4 regions of the Rhizobium sp. WYCCWR 11128 genome follow, and region 2 is predicted to be linked to each of the others. Evidence: predicted binding sites of a transcription regulator. Region 2 holds the regulator's gene; each other region holds the start of a gene.
The links. Region 2 encodes PhoB, which activates phosphate uptake and scavenging genes when phosphate is short. Its sites were predicted from a motif close to TGTCATNNANCTGTCAT; they were not measured.
Positions count from the first base shown of each region.

Region 1: the regulator PhoB is predicted to act here: its motif matches at 2,680-2,696, upstream of HX898_RS13475 (DUF2794 domain-containing protein).
Region 3: the regulator PhoB is predicted to act here: its motif matches at 2,465-2,481, upstream of HX898_RS15240 (DUF1045 domain-containing protein).
Region 4: the regulator PhoB is predicted to act here: its motif matches at 1,764-1,780, upstream of HX898_RS13965 (DUF1868 domain-containing protein).

Region 1 covers NZ_JACCEZ010000003.1:225,544-230,139, reverse strand. Annotated here, with positions in the region: gene acnA (aconitate hydratase AcnA) at 1-1,371, shown strand, start outside; gene HX898_RS13480 (thioredoxin family protein) at 1,608-2,348, shown strand; gene HX898_RS13475 (DUF2794 domain-containing protein) at 2,719-3,120, shown strand; gene HX898_RS13470 (GNAT family N-acetyltransferase) at 3,127-3,684, opposite strand; gene HX898_RS13465 (Bax inhibitor-1/YccA family protein) at 3,795-4,523, opposite strand.
Region 2 covers NZ_JACCEZ010000002.1:535,667-540,262, reverse strand. Annotated here, with positions in the region: gene HX898_RS10315 (aspartate aminotransferase family protein) at 1-648, opposite strand, end outside; gene HX898_RS10310 (GcrA family cell cycle regulator) at 1,069-1,602, shown strand; gene phoB (phosphate regulon transcriptional regulator PhoB) at 1,850-2,533, opposite strand; gene phoU (phosphate signaling complex protein PhoU) at 2,666-3,379, opposite strand; gene pstB (phosphate ABC transporter ATP-binding protein PstB) at 3,424-4,239, opposite strand; gene pstA (phosphate ABC transporter permease PstA) at 4,255-4,596, opposite strand, start outside.
Region 3 covers NZ_JACCEZ010000004.1:89,821-94,416, forward strand. Annotated here, with positions in the region: gene HX898_RS15225 (HepT-like ribonuclease domain-containing protein) at 1-147, opposite strand, end outside; gene uraD (2-oxo-4-hydroxy-4-carboxy-5-ureidoimidazoline decarboxylase) at 144-644, opposite strand; gene puuE (allantoinase PuuE) at 644-1,567, opposite strand; gene HX898_RS15240 (DUF1045 domain-containing protein) at 1,682-2,389, opposite strand; gene HX898_RS15245 (FAD-binding oxidoreductase) at 2,504-3,682, opposite strand; gene mnmD (tRNA (5-methylaminomethyl-2-thiouridine)(34)-methyltransferase MnmD) at 3,681-4,439, shown strand; gene HX898_RS15255 (response regulator) at 4,454-4,596, opposite strand, start outside.
Region 4 covers NZ_JACCEZ010000003.1:331,224-335,819, reverse strand. Annotated here, with positions in the region: gene HX898_RS13975 (polyprenyl synthetase family protein) at 1-811, opposite strand, end outside; gene mtgA (monofunctional biosynthetic peptidoglycan transglycosylase) at 947-1,684, shown strand; gene HX898_RS13965 (DUF1868 domain-containing protein) at 1,831-2,553, shown strand; gene HX898_RS13960 (glutathione S-transferase family protein) at 2,567-3,214, shown strand; gene rpmF (50S ribosomal protein L32) at 3,370-3,555, shown strand; gene HX898_RS13950 (hypothetical protein) at 3,701-4,108, shown strand; gene phaR (polyhydroxyalkanoate synthesis repressor PhaR) at 4,103-4,596, opposite strand, start outside.

The sequences.
Region 1 (4,596 bases), on a different contig from region 2:
TCCAATCCGTCAGTGTTGATCGCCGCCGGCCTTCTCGCCCGCAACGCCGTTGCCAAGGGCCTAAAGACGAAGCCGTGGGTGAAGACCTCGCTGGCACCTGGAAGCCAAGTCGTCGGTGAATATCTCGCCAAGTCGGGCCTGCAGGCCGACCTCGACAAGCTCGGCTTCAACCTCGTCGGCTTCGGCTGCACCACCTGCATCGGCAATTCCGGCCCGCTGCCGGCACCGATCTCGAAGACGATCAACGACAAGGGCCTCATCGTTTCCGGCGTTCTCTCCGGCAACCGCAACTTCGAAGGCCGCATCTCGCCCGACGTGCAGGCGAACTATCTCGCATCCCCGCCGCTGGTCGTCGCTTATGCGCTTGCCGGTACGGTGCAAACGGATCTGACCAAGGAGCCGATCGGCGAGGACCATAGCGGCAACCCGGTTTATCTCAAGGACATCTGGCCGACCTCGAAGGAAGTTCAGGAATTCATCCTGAAATACGTGACCCGCGAGCTTTACGAAAGCAAGTACGCCGACGTCTTCAAGGGCGACGTCAACTGGCAGGCCGTTCAGATCCCGCCGGGCCAGACCTATGCCTGGGACGACAATTCGACCTATGTGCAGAACCCGCCCTACTTCGTCGGCATGGGCAAGAAGGGCAGCGGCGTTTCCGACATCAAGGGCGCCCGCGTCCTCGGCCTGTTCGGCGACAAGATCACCACCGACCACATCTCGCCGGCCGGTTCGATCAAGGCGGCATCGCCGGCCGGCGCCTACCTGATCGACCACGACGTCGCCGTTGCCGATTTCAACCAGTACGGCACGCGCCGCGGCAACCATGAAGTGATGATGCGCGGCACCTTCGCCAATATCCGCATCCGCAACCACATGCTCGGCCCGAACGGCAAGGAAGGTGGCTACACCATCCATTACCCGTCGAAGGAAGAGACCTCGATCTACGACGCCGCGATGCAGTACAAGCAGGAAGGTGTGCCGCTCGTCATCTTCGCCGGTGTCGAATACGGCAACGGCTCCTCGCGCGACTGGGCTGCCAAGGGCACCAACTTGCTCGGCGTCAAGGCGGTGGTCGCCCAGTCCTTCGAGCGCATTCATCGTTCGAACCTGGTCGGCATGGGCATCATCCCCTTCGTCTTCGAAGAGGGCACGACCTGGCAGAGCCTCGGCCTCAAGGGCGACGAACTCGTCACCATCGAAGGTCTGGAAAAGATCAAGCCGCGCGAGAAGAAGATCGCCAGGATCACCTATGGCGACGGCACCGTGAAGGAGGTTCCGCTGCTGTCGCGCGTCGATACGCTCGACGAGGTGATCTACCTCAACAATGGCGGCATCCTGCAGACGGTTCTGCGCGATCTCGCTGCCTGATTTTTAAGAGACTTATTTGATAATAGCCGCCGGAAAGCAATCTCCGGCGGCTTTTCTTTGGTGCGACGACAGTATTTGGACGGGCTCACGATGATTTGTTTTATGCAAGTTCCCGTCGAGCTACGTCTCACCCGTTCGTGACTTTTCGTTTGGACCCGGAAGGATTATTCGTACGTTCATATGTCAGGGCCCCCGGTTCAAACATGCCGTCGGCGCTGAAAAAGAGGTGCAGGTGAATGTCCCCCCGTTTTTTGATTCCGCTGATTGCCGGCGTTGTTCTCTCAGGCCCGCTACAGGCCGAAGACGGCACGCCGAAAGGTGTCGTCGAACTCTTCACGTCGCAGGGCTGCTCCTCCTGTCCTCCCGCTGATGCCGCTTTCCGCAAGCTGGTGAACCAGGGCGATGTCATTGCGCTCGCCTATCATGTCGATTACTGGAACTATCTCGGCTGGGCCGATACGCTGAGCTCCAAGGAAAACACCGAGCGGCAGTATGGCTATGCCAAAACGATGGGCCGCAGCAACGTCTACACGCCGCAGGCCATCGTCAATGGACGCGACCATCTGGCCGGCGCCGATCTGAATGGCATCAACAGCAAGATCGACACCTATAGCAGCGAAGGCAACGGGCTGACCGTTCCGATCAGTGCCGCGATGCGCGGCGACGAGCTGGAGATCAAGATCGGCGCGGGACAGGGCAAAGCCAATGTCGTCATGGTCTATTTCGATAAGGAAAAGACGATCGACGTCGAAAAAGGCGAGAACAGCGGCCAGAAGATCTCCTATCTGCACAGCGTCACCAATGTCGAAACCGTCGGCATGTGGGACGGCAAGGCGACCAGTCTGACGCTGCCGGCCAGCGTCCTGCAGCGGCCGCAGCTCGAGGGCTGCGCCATCCTGCTGCAATCGGCGACCGCAGACGGCGATCCGGCGGCGATCCTTGGCGCGACCGTGGTGATGGCTGGCAAAAATATCTGAGATTCATCCGGTTGCGGATGAAGTGCTGGGGCGGCCCGGCCGAGCGTATTCGGGGCTGGGGTTAAGGTCGATACGCTCCGCCGGGCCCTTTGGCGCGCTGGCGCCAAACTGGAATTCATAAATCTCCTGCAAATGAGGCGCTGTTTTGACTGAAATGCGGCGCTGCGGAGAAAGCGTTGACCTGTCCAGCGCATCATGCTTTCCGAAAATCGAACCCAACTTTCGCAAGACATGATGCGCTGACTCAAAGTGCTACAGCGTCCTTGCGCGAGAGACGTGCGGCGGAATGTGACGGCTGGCACTCTTGCAATTTGCGGCGGCTCGGGCAAACTGTCACCCTCCTGTCACATGTGGAGGCCTTGTGAGACTGATGACAGATCAGCCGGATTTGCGACACGGCGAAAGCCGTTCCGTCGACCACAGTTCCTCAGTCGTCGTCGATCTCAGGGAATACAAACAAAGCAAGGACCCGCTTCCGGTGACCTTCCACCGGCGCGAACTGGACGCGATCCTCTGGATCTACGGCCGGATGGTCGGTGATGGTGAATGGCGCGACTACGCCATCGATCACCTGAAGGACAGGGCGGTCTTTTCCGTTTTCAAGCGTTCCGGCGAAATGCCGCTCTTCCGCATCGAGAAAAACCCGAAGCTCGCCGCCAAGCAGGGCGCCTATTCCGTGATCAGCGTCAATGGCACGATCCTGAAGCGTGGTCACGAGCTGAACCAGGTGCTGAAGGTCTTCGACAAGGCCCTGAAGCTCGTCGACAAGTAAGCCATATCAGCCGTTAAACAGCGTGCCGGGATAGACGGACGGGTCCGGATCGGTGCTCATGCCTTCGCCGAGCGCGCGCTGCATGAACATCGTATCCAGCCAGCGGCCGTGCTTGTAGCCGGTGCCCTTCATCAGACCGACCTCCTCGAAGCCGGCCGTGCGATGGAGCGCGATCGATGCGGGGCTGGCGCCGCCGATGACGGCCGCCATCTGACGAAAGCCGCAGGTGGTGCAGCGGATGATCAGTTCGGCGAGCAGCGCCTTGCCGATACGGCGGCCGCGGGCTTGCGGCGCTAGATAAATCGAATCCTCGACCAGCCAGCGATAGGCAGGACGCGTGCGGAAGGCCGAGGCATAGGCGTAGCCGAGCAAGGCCCCGTCCGTGCCGATGGCTGCGATATAGGGATATTGCTGGCCGACGATGGCCGCAAAACGTTGCGCCATCTCGGCCTCGGAGGGCGGCACGATCTCATAGCTCGCGACGCCGTTCAGGACCGATTCGCGATAGATATCGGCAATGGCGGGAATATCGGCGTTCGAAGCATCGCGCAGGAGGAAGGACATTTCAGCAGCATATCCATAAGGGCGGCAAGGGCTTTCTAAAACCATTCCGTGAAAGCCTACGCAACAAAAAAGGCGGCCGAAGCCGCCTTTTCGATCTCAGTCTGCCCTGCTTATTTACGGTTGCCCATGAACTGCAGCAGGAACATGAAGAGGTTGATGAAGTCGAGATAGAGCGTCAGCGCACCCATGATCGCCTTGCGACCGGCCACGGCGACGTCATCGGCTTCCAGGTACAATTCCTTGATCCGCTGCGTATCGTAGGCGGTGAGGCCTGCGAAGATCAGCACGCCGAGCACCGAGATCGCGAACTGCACGGCAGACGACGCCAGGAAGATGTTGACGATCGAGGCGATGATCAGGCCGAACAGACCCATCATCAGAAACGAGCCCATCGCCGACAGGTTACGCTTCGTCGTGTAGCCGTAAAGCGACAGCGCGCCGAAGGAGGCGGCGGTGACGAAGAAGGTCTGAACGACGCTCTGGCCCGTGTAGATCAGGAAGATCGATGAGAGCGACAGGCCGACGAGCGCAGCGTAGACCGCAAAGGTCGTCTGGGCGGCGGCCACCGTCATCGTATTGATCCGGAAGCTCAGGAAGAACACCAGAGCCAGCGGCGCCAGGATGACCACCCACTTCAGCGGGCTCACATAGATCGCCTGACCGAAAGCGGTCAGCTCACCATTGGCGAAGGCGAATTGGAACGACAGATATGCGGCCACACCGGTGATCGCCAGACCCAGCGCCATCAGGTTGTAGACCTTGAGCATATAAGCGCGCAGGCCTTGATCAATCATCTCGCCGGTCTGAGCGCGGCTTTGATAGTTACGAAGATCAGCCATAGTTTCCTCTTACAAGCTCCGATGGAAATACGGTGTCGGGGTTTTCGACCCGGGCGCCGCTGCGGAGCTCCAG
Region 2 (4,596 bases):
GTCGAGGATCAACAGCAGGCCGTTGTCGTCGCAGAGCTGGCGAAGCGCCTTCATGAACTCAGGCGTGGCAGGACGGACGCCGCCCTCGCCCTGCACCGGCTCGATGAGGATGGCGGCCGTCGCCTCGGTGATCGCGGCGCGGACCGCTTCGATATCGCCGAAAGCCACCTGATCGAAACCCGGCGCCTTGGGGCCGAAACCTTCGAGATATTTTTCCTGGCCGCCGGCAGCGATCGTCGCCAGCGTCCGTCCGTGGAAGGCGCCTTCGAAGGTGATGATATGGAAGCGCTCGGGATGGCCCTTGGAAAACTGATAGCGGCGCGCCGTCTTGATCGCGCATTCGAGCGCCTCGGCGCCCGAATTGGTGAAGAACACCTTATCGGCGAAGGTGGCGTCCGTCAGCCGTTTTGCCAGGCGCTCCTGGCCGGGGATCTCATAGATGTTCGACAGGTGCCAGACCTTGTCGGCCTGCTCCTTTAGCGCGCCGACCACATGCGGATTGCTGTGGCCGACGGAGGTGACGGCAACGCCGGCGCCGAAATCGAGATATCGCTCGCCAGTTTCGGTGATCAGCCATACGCCCTCGCCTCGCTCGAACCGCAGCGGGGCACGAGAATAGGTGTCATAAAGCGGCGCGGCTTCAGCCATGGCGCGATCTCCATCAAAGTTGCCGGGCAATGACTCCGGCTAAGGAAACCAGGCCCGAAAAATCAAAAATGCCGCCTTGCGGCGGCGAGTGGCACTATTTCCTTTTCGCGCTGCAATGTCAACAAAACGGCGCCCTTAGCGTATGCAGCACAGGTGTACAGCGGCATTTTCAGTCTTCAACAGGCATTATTGCAGAAATGACACGCAGGGGCAGCAAGTTGGGGAAAACTACGAATTCGATTCATCCGGATTCATGCGACTCTTGTCACGGAGTCAGGCTCACACTAGGTTAAAGATCAATTACTAGACTGCATGCGGCGGAACTAGTCACCAAAATTGATCAAGCGTTTCTTGTTTCGGAGCTCCCGGGACAACGGTGAGGGATTCTGCCATCACCAACGCAAAAGGTGGAGACAGGGCATGAACTGGACAGACGAGCGGGTCGAGAAACTCAAGAAACTTTGGGCCGAAGGACTGAGCGCCAGCCAGATCGCTGCGCAGCTTGGCGGGGTCAGCCGAAACGCGGTCATCGGCAAAGTGCACCGGCTGTGCCTTCCCGGCCGTGCCAAGGCCGGCGGCACCAATACCGCGGCGCGAACGCCGAAGCGCAATACATCGGCGCCGCGCGCGCCGAACTTCGCCTCCCGGATCACGACCCGCACCGTCACCCGCCAGCAGGGCGCGACGATGCTGAAGGAAGAGATCGAGATCGAAACGATCGAGGAAATGGAATACGTGCCGCGAGGCAATGTGGTGGTGCCGATTTCGCGCCGCCTCGGCCTGACGGAACTAACCGAGCGCACCTGCAAATGGCCGGTCGGCGATCCGCTGAAGGACGACTTCCATTTCTGCGGCTGCGAGTCCCCCGACAATTCGCCCTATTGCGGCTATCACCAGAAGCTTGCCTACCAGCCGGTGAACGAACGCCGCAGGGCAGCAGCGCGGGCCAGTTGAGCGCGGGCAACCATCGTTAGAATGCAGAAAACGGGCCGATTGGCCCGTTTTTTTATGCGCGGATGGAAGCTCAGGCTTCCCTCCGTCATGCTCGGCCTTGTGCCGAGCATCTGATCACCCCAATGACTTGAGGGTAAAACCTTTATTTTCAAATACTTAATTTAGCGAGCGCAGATCCTCGGCACAAGGCCGAGGATGACGTCGCGGGTTTTGCCAGGGCTTTGTCAGCAGGCTCAGATGGAAGCCCTCAGGCTTCCATCGAATAACCGGCGCCGCGGACGGTGCGGATGACGTCCTGCATGTTGGAGAAATTCAGCGCCTTGCGCAGGCGGCCGACATGGACGTCGACGGTGCGCTCGTCGACATAGATATCGTGGCCCCAGACGCCATCCAACAGCTGCGAGCGGGAGAAGACCCGGCCCGGCGACGACATCAGGAATTCCAGCAGGCGGAATTCGGTGGGGCCGAGGCGGACTTCGCGGGTCTTGCGATGGACGCGATGGGTCTCGCGGTCGAGCTCGATGTCACCGCATTTCAGCACCGTCGACAGCACCTCGGGGCGGGCGCGGCGCAGCATCGCCTTGACGCGGGCAACGAGCTCGGGGGTCGAGAAGGGCTTGACGACATAATCGTCGGCGCCCGTCGACAATCCACGGACACGCTCGCTCTCCTCGCCGCGCGCCGTCAGCATGATGATCGGCAGGCGCTCGGTTTCCGGCCGCATGCGCAGGCGCCGGCAGAGCTCGATGCCGGAAACGCCGGGCAGCATCCAATCGAGGATGAGAAGATCGGGCGTGCGCTCCTGGAGCCGCATTTCGGCTTCATCGCCACGAAGGATGGTATCGACCTCGAAGCCTTCCGCTTCGAGATTGTAGCGAAGAAGCACGCTGAGGGCTTCCTCGTCTTCAACAACTGCAACTCTCGGGATCATGCGTGTCGGTCTCCTCGCGCATGATCCTTAAACCAGGGTGATTTAAGCAGTGCATCCTGCGCAAATTCAAAAATTGGCTGCGACCTCTTTGCGCGCCCGGACGGGCGCGCACGCAATTGACTGTGCGGGCGGTTATTCGGTGACCGCGCCGACGGTGTTGGCGCTGTCATCCTTCGGACGATCACCTTCCGGCTGCGCGCCTGTCGCCATGTAAAAGATCGTCTCGGCGATGTTGGTGGCATGGTCGCCGATGCGCTCGATGTTCTTGGCGCAGAAGAGAAGATGCGTGCAGCTGGTGATGTTGCGCGGATCTTCCATCATGTAGGTCAGGAGTTCGCGGAACAGCGAGGTGTACATCGCGTCGATCTCGTTGTCGCGTTCACGGATCGCATTCGCCTTGTCGGCTGAACGATTGGTGTAGACATCGAGCACTTCCTTGAGCTGGACGAGCGCCAGCTCGGACAGATGCTCGAGGCCGCGGGCAAGCTTGCGGGGAACGCCGGTGCTTTGGACGGCGATGACGCGCTTGGCGGTGTTCTTGCCGAGGTCGCCGACGCGTTCGAGATCGGCGGCGATGCGGATCGAACCCATGATTTCACGCAGGTCCGAGGCCATCGGCTGACGGCGGGCGATCGTGACGATCGCCTTGTCGCCGATTTCGCGTTCGGCGTGATCGAGGATCACATCGTCCGAGATGACCTTCTGCGCCAGCGCCGTATCGCCGTTGACGAGGGCGCGCACGGATTCGCCGACCATCTGCTCGGCCAGGCCGCCCATTTCGGAAATCCGCCTGGACAGGAACTTCAGATCATCATCGTAGGCAGAAAAAATATGTGTCGATGCCATGGGGCTTTATCCTCGAATAACGGGAAGGCTTGGTGTCGCCAAAATCAACCGAAGCGACCCATGATGTAGTCCTGGGTGCGCGGATCGTCGGGATTGGTGAACATCTTGTCGGTGTCGTTCTCCTCGACGAGGTTGCCGAGGTGGAACATGGCGGTGCGCTGCGAGACACGCGCGGCCTGCTGCATGGAGTGGGTGACGATGACGATCGTATAGTTCTCGCGCAGCTCGTGGATCAGCTCCTCGACCTTGGCGGTGGCGATCGGGTCGAGCGCCGAGCAGGGCTCGTCCATCAAGATGACTTCCGGGCTGACGGCGACGGCACGCGCAATGCAAAGGCGCTGCTGCTGGCCGCCGGACAGGCCGGTGCCAGATTCATGCACGCGGTCCTTGACCTCGTTCCAGAGACCGGCGCGCTGCAGGCTGGTCTCGACGATCTGGTCGAGGTCGGCCTTCGACTTGGCAAGGCCATGGATGCGCGGGCCGTAGGAGACGTTTTCGTAGATCGTCTTCGGGAACGGGTTCGGCTTCTGGAAGACCATGCCGACGCGGGCGCGAAGTTCGACGACGTCGATATCGGGATCATAGACATCGTCGGTGTCGAGGGTGATCTTGCCGGTGACGCGGCAGCCGTCGATCGTGTCGTTCATGCGGTTGAGGCACCGCAGGAAGGTCGACTTGCCGCAGCCGGACGGGCCGATCAGGGCGGTTACGGTGTTTTCGCGGACGTTCAGGTTCACATCGAAAAGCGCGCGCTTCTCGCCGTAGTAAACCGAGACATCCTTTCCGATCATCTTATACGGGACGTTGCTCATCTTGTGATCCAGCGCCTTTTCAACTGCAGCTTCCGTCAACATGTTCATGATGTGTAACTCCGTTTACCAGCGGCGCTCGAAGCGACGACGCAAGAGGATGGCGCCCATGTTCATGACGATCAGGAACAGGAGCAGGACAATGATGGCACCCGAAGTACGCTCAACGAAGGCACGTTCTGCCTCGTTGGCCCACATATAGACCTGTACGGGCAGAGCCGTCGAGGGATCGAGCGGTGTCGTCGGCGCGTTGGCGACGAAGGCGACCATGCCGATCAGGAGCAGCGGCGCGGTTTCGCCGAGCGCGTGCGCCAGGCCGATGATCGTGCCGGTCAGGATGCCGGGCATGGCGAGCGGCAGCACATGGTGGAACACCATCTGCATCTTCGAAGCGCCGAGGCCGAGCGC
Region 3 (4,596 bases), on a different contig from region 2:
GATGGTGAAGTGGCAAAAGGTGACCGCCTTGAAAGTGAGCTTGTCCCCGGCGAACGCCGCCCCATCCATTCCGCCGACGAAAGACAGCGCTTCGGATGCCGCCTCATACATCTCATTGAGATAGTCGATCGCGCGCCGCTCGTTCATTCAGCCTCCGGCAGCATCGTCGTCAGGCGCAGCAGCGCGATCCGCTCGACTTGCGCCGTCGCGGTCGCAAATTCTTCGTCCCTGCCATTGCCGATCCGTGTTTCGAAGGCCGACAGGATATCGTCCTTGCCGAGCCCCTTGACCGCAATGATGAAGGGAAAGCCGAATTTTTCGACATAGGCCGAATTGAGTTCGGTGAAGCGGGCATGTTCGGCCGGGGTCAGGCGGTCGAGACCGGCGCCGGATTGCTCCTTCCGGCTGTCTTCGGTGAGTTCGCCCGCTATCGCGAGGCGCCCGGCAAGGTCAGGATGGGCGCTGAGCACGCCGAGGCGCTCCTGCGGGCTTGCCGCCTGGAAGACAGCGGTTAGCGACGCATGCACGCCGGCCGCCGACAGCGGCTCCGGCACCCGGCCGGCGTCATAGGCGCGCTCGGCGATGAAAGGCGAATGTTCAAAGACGCCGCCGAAGCGGGAGACGAAATCCTCGCGCGACATCATCAGAGCGCTTCCGGCTGATGATGCTTGTGCCAATGCTCGGCGATCTCGATGCGGCGCGGAATCCAGACCTTGTCATGCTTCAGCACATATTCGATGAAGCGCTTCAGCGCTGCCGCCCGGCCGGGACGTCCGACGAGGCGGCAATGCAATCCGACCGACATCATCTTCGGGCTGCCCGCCTTGCCTTCCTCATAAAGCGTGTCGAAAGCGTCCTTCAGATAGGTGAAGAACTGATCGCCGGCATTGAAGCCCTGCGGCGTCGCAAAACGCATGTCGTTGGTTTCGAGCGTATAGGGGATGATCAGGAAGGGTTTCCCGTCGACGCCCTTCACCCAATAGGGCAGGTCATCGGCATAGGAATCGGAGGAATAGAGGAAACCGCCCTCCTCCTGCACCAGCCGAAGCGTATTGTCGGAAGGCTTGCCCTGATACATGCCGTAGGGCCGCTCGCCGGTGAGTTCGGTGTGCAGGCGCACGGCTTCGAGGATATGCTTGCGCTCCAGATCTTCGGGAAAATCCTTATATTCCAGCCAGCGGTAGCCGTGGCTGGCGATCTCCCAGCCGGCCTCCTTCATCGCAGCGACGGCCTCGGGGTTGCGGGCCATCGCCAGCGTCACGCCGTAGACGGTCGCCTGCACCTTAAGATCGGTGAACATTCGCCAGAGCCGCCAGAAGCCGGCACGCGAACCATACTCATAGATCGATTCCATGTTGAGGTTGCGCTGCCCTGGCCAGGCGGCCGCTCCGACGATCTCCGACAGCAGGTTTTCGGAAGCCGGATCTCCGTCGAGGATCGAGCTTTCGCCGCCCTCCTCGTAGTTGACGACGAACTGCACGGCGACGCGTGCCTCGTCCGGCCATTTCGGATCGGGCGTCAGACGCCCGTAACCGACGAGATTGCGCGGATAAGTCTCGGATACCATCAAATCACCTTCTGAAAAGACGGGGAACGGTAGCATCCGCAGCCGGAATGTCGAGACGGAAACTGCTCGGCCGGATTTGCGTTTACGGCACAAGCCTTTAGCTCATCAGCAGATTCAAGCGATTTTGCGCGCGCTGACCTTGCCCATCGGATGCAGCGAGTGAACGCGGAAAGGACCGCCAGTGCCCTCTTCGATCATCAGGGCAACGTTGGAAACCATTACAGGTTCGCAGAGGACAGGCTCGAAGATCGTCCGCAACACCGGCTCGATGCGCGGCATGTCGATCGCGTTGACGGGGCCTGTCACAGGCATATGGAAGCGGAACTCCTCCATCACATAGGGATTGCCCCAGCGATGCAGATTGGAAAATTGCGTCGCCGACAGCCCGTCCGGATCGCTGCGTTCGATCTCGGCCTCGCTGAGCGGTGCGCGAAAACGATCGAATTCCTGCACGATCGCCGAGGCGAGATACTGGATCTGCTCGCAGGGAGTGCTCGGCAGCAGGCTGTAGAAATTGCCGAGCCGGGCGACTTCGATACGCGGAATCTGAAAGGGAACGAAGGTCCCGGAAAAACGCATCAGATCGCGCAGGAGTTGCGATTCGGGCATGTCGTGGGACAGATGAAAGGGCGCCTTCAAAACACCGTGAAAGCCGTAGCGCCGCGGCACGGCGGTATGGAAGGCGATCTCGTGAATACCGAGGCCACGAACTGCCGGAGGCTCCATCATATCGCCCGAAAACACGTTTCGGCCAAGCCAATTGGCGGCCACGAGCGACAACGGGTCGCTCGCCGGAGGCGTGAAGCAAATGGCATAGCGCATGCAATTTCCTCCATCAAGGAAGTGAGCACCGTTCAGATCCGGCGCTGTCGATGCGCAAGCAGATAGGTGATTTGCATGACAGAATAACGAAACGCAGCGGCGTCTAATTCACGTTTAACGTGAAGCCGCCGCGATGTGGCTTGAAATTGCGAAGCTTTCCGGCAGCAAAAATCCGCAGTCTGTATCGCCTGCGATACATATCGCCGCCTCCGCCAGCCGGTGGGCGAGGCCGAAGCTGACCTTGAAGCCGCCGGTCAGCGCGATCAGGCGCCGGTGGTCGGGATGGCGGCCGATCATCGGATCCCGATCGATCGCCTTCGGGCGAAGCCCGGCCCAGCGCTCGATAACAGGGGCGTCGCGAAGCGTCGGTACGATGCCCCGTGCCACCTCGATCAGCACGTCGAGCTGGACGTCGGTGGATGTAGGATCGTCAAAGCGGTTCTCGCTGGTGCTTCCGATTGCCGCGTGCCCGCCCTCATGCGCGACGACATAGAGCCCGTCGAGGAAGATCGTCGGCAGCGCCGGGTCGATATCGGCTTTCAATAATGCCGCCTGCCCCTTGACCGGCTGGCCGAGCGGTTGTTTCAGCCCCGGCGTCAGACCTTGCAACAACGGAAAGGACTGATGGCCGGCAGCCAGGATGCAGTGACTGAAAACAATGGTTTCGCCGTTGATTTCGGCCGTACCGCAATCGGGATCGAGGCCGGCAACCGTCGCATGCTCCAGGATGCGAACATGCTTTGCCCGCCGCAGGAAGGCGATGAGCGCTGCGACCAGCAAGCGGGGAGCAACGCGGGCGGCGAGCGTGTCATGCACGAAGCCGCTCTCGCCGGCAGACGCCTCGATCCAACCGTCTACATCAGGCCCGTCGACCACATGCCAGTGGAAGCGACGTTCGCCCGCCCGCCAATGGCGTTCGGCGTCCTCGAAATGGCCGCGCGCTATTGTGTTGAGATGGGGCTTCGGCAGCGGGATCAGCCGTCCGGAACGGCGGTAGCCGGCAGAAAGTCCGGTCTCGGCTTCGAGCGCGGCGATCTCGGTTTCGAGCGAGACCAGCGCATCGAACTGGAACTGCTTCTTCTCCGACCACCGGTCCGGCATATGCGGCATCAGCGCGCCCAGCAGGCCGCCGCTTGCACCTTCGCCCAATCTGCCTGCGTCACTGACAAGAGTCCGGATGCCCCGGCGCTCGGCATGGACGGCCGCCCAGAGACCCATGATGCCGCCGCCGACGATCAGCAATTCTGAGGACGATTGACCTGAGACCGGCTGAGGACTATCGGCTTTTTCCATGACAGACGTGAACCCCGATCAGATTGGCGCGGGCGCGCCGCAGCCGCTCGAATGGCGCGACGGCGATATGCCCTATTCCACCGCATTTGGCGATCATTTTTATTGCCAGACCGACGGGCGGCTGGAATGCGGCCATGTTTTTCTCGCCGGCAACGGCCTGCCGGAGCGCTGGAACGGGCGGCAGGCATTCCTGATCGGAGAACTCGGCTTCGGAACCGGCCTGAACTTCGCCGAGACCTGGCGGCAATGGAAACTCCACCGTGCAGACGGCCAGCACCTGCATTTCATCTCCTTCGAACTCCACCGGATGCGCGGCGAAGAAATCGGCCGGGCGCTGTCGCACTGGCCGGAGATCGATGCCGAACGCGAAGCGCTGACAGCGGCGTGGCCGCAAGCGCCTGATGGCATCGTTGAGCTCGATCTCGATGCCCAGACGAGGCTCAGCGTGGTCTGCGGTCATGCCTTGGACGGCGTCGCGGCAGCCGAAGAAGGCTTCGACGCCTGGTATCTCGACGGCTTCGCCCCGTCGCGCAACAGCGATATGTGGTCGGAGCAACTGATGCGGCTCGTCTGCGAGAAAAGCGCAGCCGGTGGCACCTTCGCCACCTATGCGGCGGCCGGCTTCGTGCGCCGTAACCTCATCGCCGCAGGTTTTGCCGTTGAGCGCCGCAAGGGCTTTGCCGGCAAGCGCGAAATGCTCTGCGGCGTAAAAATATTGGGCGCTGAAGCGCTACCCACTAACCATCGCCGTTCATAAAAATTATCCGGAGATCAGTAGCTGGTGCGCTCCGGCAGTTGCTCGCTCGTTCCGAGCCACTGGCGGATTTTTTCCTCGAGCAGTTCGGGGCTGATCGGCTTCGACATGTAGTCGTCCATGCCGGCATCGAGACAGAGTTCGCGGTCGCTTTCGAGCG
Region 4 (4,596 bases), on a different contig from region 2:
GCTGGGTCTCGGCCCATTCCATGCCGCGCAGGGCGACGAGTGTTCCCTTGCCGCGGGCCGCATCCTTGCCGGTCGCCTTGCCCATGGTCGCCGCATCCGAGGTCAGGTCGAGAATGTCGTCGGCAAGCTGGAAGGCAAGGCCGATCTTTTCGCCGAAGGCGCGCAGGCGGCGACGATCTTCGGCCAAGCTTCCCGAGATGACGGCGCCGGCTTCACAGGCGAAGCGGATCAGCGCGCCTGTTTTCATCGCCTGCAGGCGGATGATGCCGGCCTCGTCGGGGGCCTGCTTTTCCGCCGCGAGGTCGAGCGCCTGGCCGCCGGCCATGCCGCCGAGACCGGCTGCGCGGGCAAGGGCCAGCACCAGCGATGCCTTGCTCGTATCGGCAAGGGTCGTTTCCGGCGCGGCGATGATGTCGAAGGCGTAGGTCAGCAGGCTGTCGCCTGCGAGGATCGCCGTCGCTTCGTCGAACTTTATGTGTACCGTCGGTTTGCCGCGGCGCAGGTCGTCATCGTCCATGGCCGGCAGGTCGTCATGCACGAGGGAATAACAGTGGACGCATTCGAGAGCGGCGCCGACGCGAAGTGCCGCCTCGGCGTCGCCGCCGAGAAGGGCTGCACTTTCGACGACGAGAAACGGGCGTAGCCGCTTGCCGCCGTTCAGCACGGCATAATGCATGGCATCGCGCAGCGTCTCGGGCCTGGCGATTTCATCGGAAAGGGCACTCGGTGAAAGCAATGCGTCGAGCAGCGCCTCGATGTCGCGGGCGTTGTTCTTCAGCCTCGTCTCGAAAGTGTCCCGGTTCGCGTCCATGGGCGCTGTTTGGCATGAGCGCCCCCGGGCTTGCAACGGAATTGTCGATGGCGGCAGCAAGATTCGCCGCACACTCTGGCATAAGCTCTGCACAGGCGTTATGAGAACGACAGGAGCGAAATCGGACTGGGGACATTGGATATAGCGCCGGAAAGAGAGGACAGCGTCGACATGCCGGCTCGTCGGCGATGGTTCGGAGACGGGCGTGTGTTGAAACGCATTGTTCTTGCCGTACTCGTCTTGCTGATTCTTCCCTATGCGCTGATCTTTTTCTATCTGCTGCCTTTCATTCATCCCGTCTCGACGCTGATGCTGCGCGATCTCGTGCTGCTGCGGGGTTATGACAGGCAATGGGTGTCGCTTGATAACATTGCCCCGGTTGTGGTGCAGTCGGTGATGATGTCGGAGGACGGGCAATATTGCTTTCACGGCGGTGTCGACTGGGCGGAAATGCGCATGCTGGTCGAGGATACGCTGAAAGGTCAGGCGACACGTGGCGGCAGCACCATCCCGATGCAGACGGCGAAAAACCTCTTCCTCTGGAACGGCCGCTCCTTCGTGCGCAAGGCGCTGGAACTTCCGCTCGCGGTGAGCACGGATTTCGTCCTGTCGAAACGGCGGCTGATGGAAATCTATCTCAATATCGCCGAATGGGGTCCCGGCATTTACGGTATCGAGGCGGCGGCCCAGCATCATTTCAAGGTGCCGGCCTCGAAGCTGACGCGGCGCCAGGCATCGCTGCTTGCCGTCTCGCTGCCGAACCCGATCGACCGCAATGCCGGCAAGCCCGGACGAGGTCTTCGCCGGCTCGCCGGCGTAATCGAGAGACGCGCACAAGGTTCGGGCGATTACATCAGGTGCATCTATGATTGAGATCAGAACTTATCGTTAGAACAGGATGTCGTCCGAAAACCGCTCACACTTTTCGGTATCGTGCTCGAGACGTGGCAAGTGTCATCTGACATTCTTGGTTCTGCCATATGGGCGAATGCAGTCCAACCAGAGCCCCCGAGTCGCCCATGACCATCACGACATTTTCGCCCGAGCTTCTCTTTTATTCGAAGAGGCACAATCCAACCCCGCCCGCCCATCTCGGCAGCCGTTATCGCAAGGTCGGCGGCTTTCTGCCGGAAGCCGGCAACACCATCGTTTGCCATATCGAGAAGGGTTCGCAAACGCAGGCGGTGCTGATCGAGGCGCGTGAGAAATATCTGGCGATGCCCGAAGCCCCGCAGTTCCTCTTCACGCCGATATCAAGCATTCACATGACACTTTTCGAAGGTGTCATCGAGACCAGGCGCCGCCAGGATTGCTGGCCGGGCGACCTGCCTCTCGATACGCCGATCGACGACATGATAGCGCTGATGGCGGCCCGGCTCGAAGGTTTCTCGATGGCCGATCCCTTCAAGGTCGCCATCGTCGAAGCTCGCCCGTCGGGCCTGCTCGTCGACGGGGCGACGGAGAGAGACCGCAAGGTCATGCGCGCCTGGCGCAATGCGCTGGCCGAGCTTCTGGGCTATCGCCAGCCGAACCATGAGGACTATAAGTTCCACATGACCTTCGCCTATGCGATCGAACGGTTGGAGGACGAAGCCTTGCCGCGATGGCAGGCAATGCTCGACAACGTGGCCGACGATGTCCGCCGCAAGGCCCCTGTTTTCGAGCTGACCCCGCCGGCATTCTGCCTGTTCGAGGACATGAACCATTTCCACGAATTGTTGATCTTCGATTTTGAAGCCTGAACGGGAGAAGCCCATGGATAGACCGACGCTCTACATCGCCAACAAGAACTATTCCTCCTGGTCGTTCCGGCCGTGGATGGCGCTGACGGGCGCCGGCGTCGATTTCGAGGAAGTCCTGATCCCCTTCGACTATCCTGGTGGCAACCCCGATATCAAGGCGGTCTCACCGACCGGGCGAGTACCACTTCTGCAGCACGGCGCATTGAAGATCTGGGAATCGCTGGCGATCATCGAATATGTCGCCGAGCTTTATCCGGACGCCGGCCTTCTGCCGAGGGATCGCGCCGAGCGGGCGCTCGCCCGTTCGGTTTCGATGGAAATGCTTTCGGGCTTCCGGGCGCTGCGCGGTGCCTGCCCGATGAATATCCGCCGGCCGAAGGGCAAGATCGCGTTGCCGGATGGTGTCGACGCCGATATCAGCCGCATCGAGACGATCTGGCGCGACCTGCTGCAGCAATCCGGCGGACCGTTTCTGTTTGGCGCGTTCAGCGGGGCGGATGCGATGTTTGCGCCTGTCGTCAACCGGTTCGAAATCTATGATCTCGTCAGCCAAAACGATACGCTGGCCTATATGGAGACCATGAAGGCGCATCCGGCCTGGCGGAAATGGGAAGAGGCGGCCCGCGCCGAGCCCTGGATCGTGCCGGAAGACGAAGTCTGAGCCTGGAATCATCGGCTTTGCAAAAAATACGCATGGGGACTGGTCAAGGTCACCCCTTGCATGTATAAGCGCGCCAAATTCCGAAATCGCGACATGTCCGTTTCGGCCGCCGGTGTGGCCGTGGGAATGTTTTGCCCGCAAGTGGAGTAAGAGAAATGGCTGTACCGAAGAGAAAAACAAGCCCGTCCAAGCGCGGTATGCGCCGTTCGGCAGACGCCCTGAAGGCTCCGACCTACGTCGAAGACAAGAATTCCGGCGAACTGCGCCGCCCGCATCATATCGATCTGAAGACCGGTATGTATCGCGGACGCCAGGTTCTGACGCCGAAGGAAAGCGCATAATTTCCCGATCCGGCTTGTCCGATCGAAGTTTCAAGGCCGGCGTCACGCCGGCCTTTTGCATTTCGACAATATAATATTTGCAATGACTTGCGGTGGGGCAAGGGTTTGCGGCAGTATTGTTCCATGATGCACTGGGAGATTGCCGATGATAGCCGCCATGCCCCTGATGATTATCCCATTTATTCTTTACAATCTTGCGATGCTAGGCCTGATGGGCAATGGCGGCATTCCAGCACTGCAACATGATATCATCGTGCTGTCGATGATCTCGGGCGCGATCTGGAGCATGGCGCTCGGTGATCTTTTCATCGTCATCGCACTTGTCGTGCTGTTCTTCGAAATCCTCAAAGCGACCAGAACTGGTCCCGGCAATCTCGTCAACCACATGCTGTCGATGCTGGTGTTCATCGCTTTCCTGGTCGAGTTTTTGCTCGTCCGGGATGCTGCGACGCAGGTCTTCTTCATTTTGATGACGATCGCTCTGATCGATGTCATCGGCGGTTTTGCCGTATCGATCCGAAGCGCCGGGCGGGATGTCTCGATCGGATTATAGGTTGTCGAGTTTGTTCTGAAGGGCGCGGAGCTGTTCCTTCAGCTCATCGATATCCTTGGCCTCGGCCTTGCGGCTTTCCTTGGCAGGCGGCGTCATGAAGGGCGAGAACATCTGCATCGCCTGCTGAAACAGCTCGGTGTTGCGGCGAACATGGTCCTCGACCATCTGCATCGGCAACTGCAGGTTCTTGCCGAGCGGCGTTTCGCCGAAGGCGCGGTTTACTTGCTCGCGCATCTGGGCCTGTTGTTCGGTGAAGGAGCGCATCGAATGTTCGAGAAAGCTCGGCACGACCATTTGCATCTGGTCGCCGTAATAGGTGATGAGCTGGCGCAGGAAGGAGATCGGGAGCAATGTGTTGCCGGTCTTCGATTCCTGTTCGAAGATGATCTGGGTCAGCACCGAATGGGTGATGTCATCTCCGCTTTTTGCATCTTGTACGTTAAATTCTTCGCCCTTCTTCACCATCTCCGCCAGGTCTTCCAGCGTCA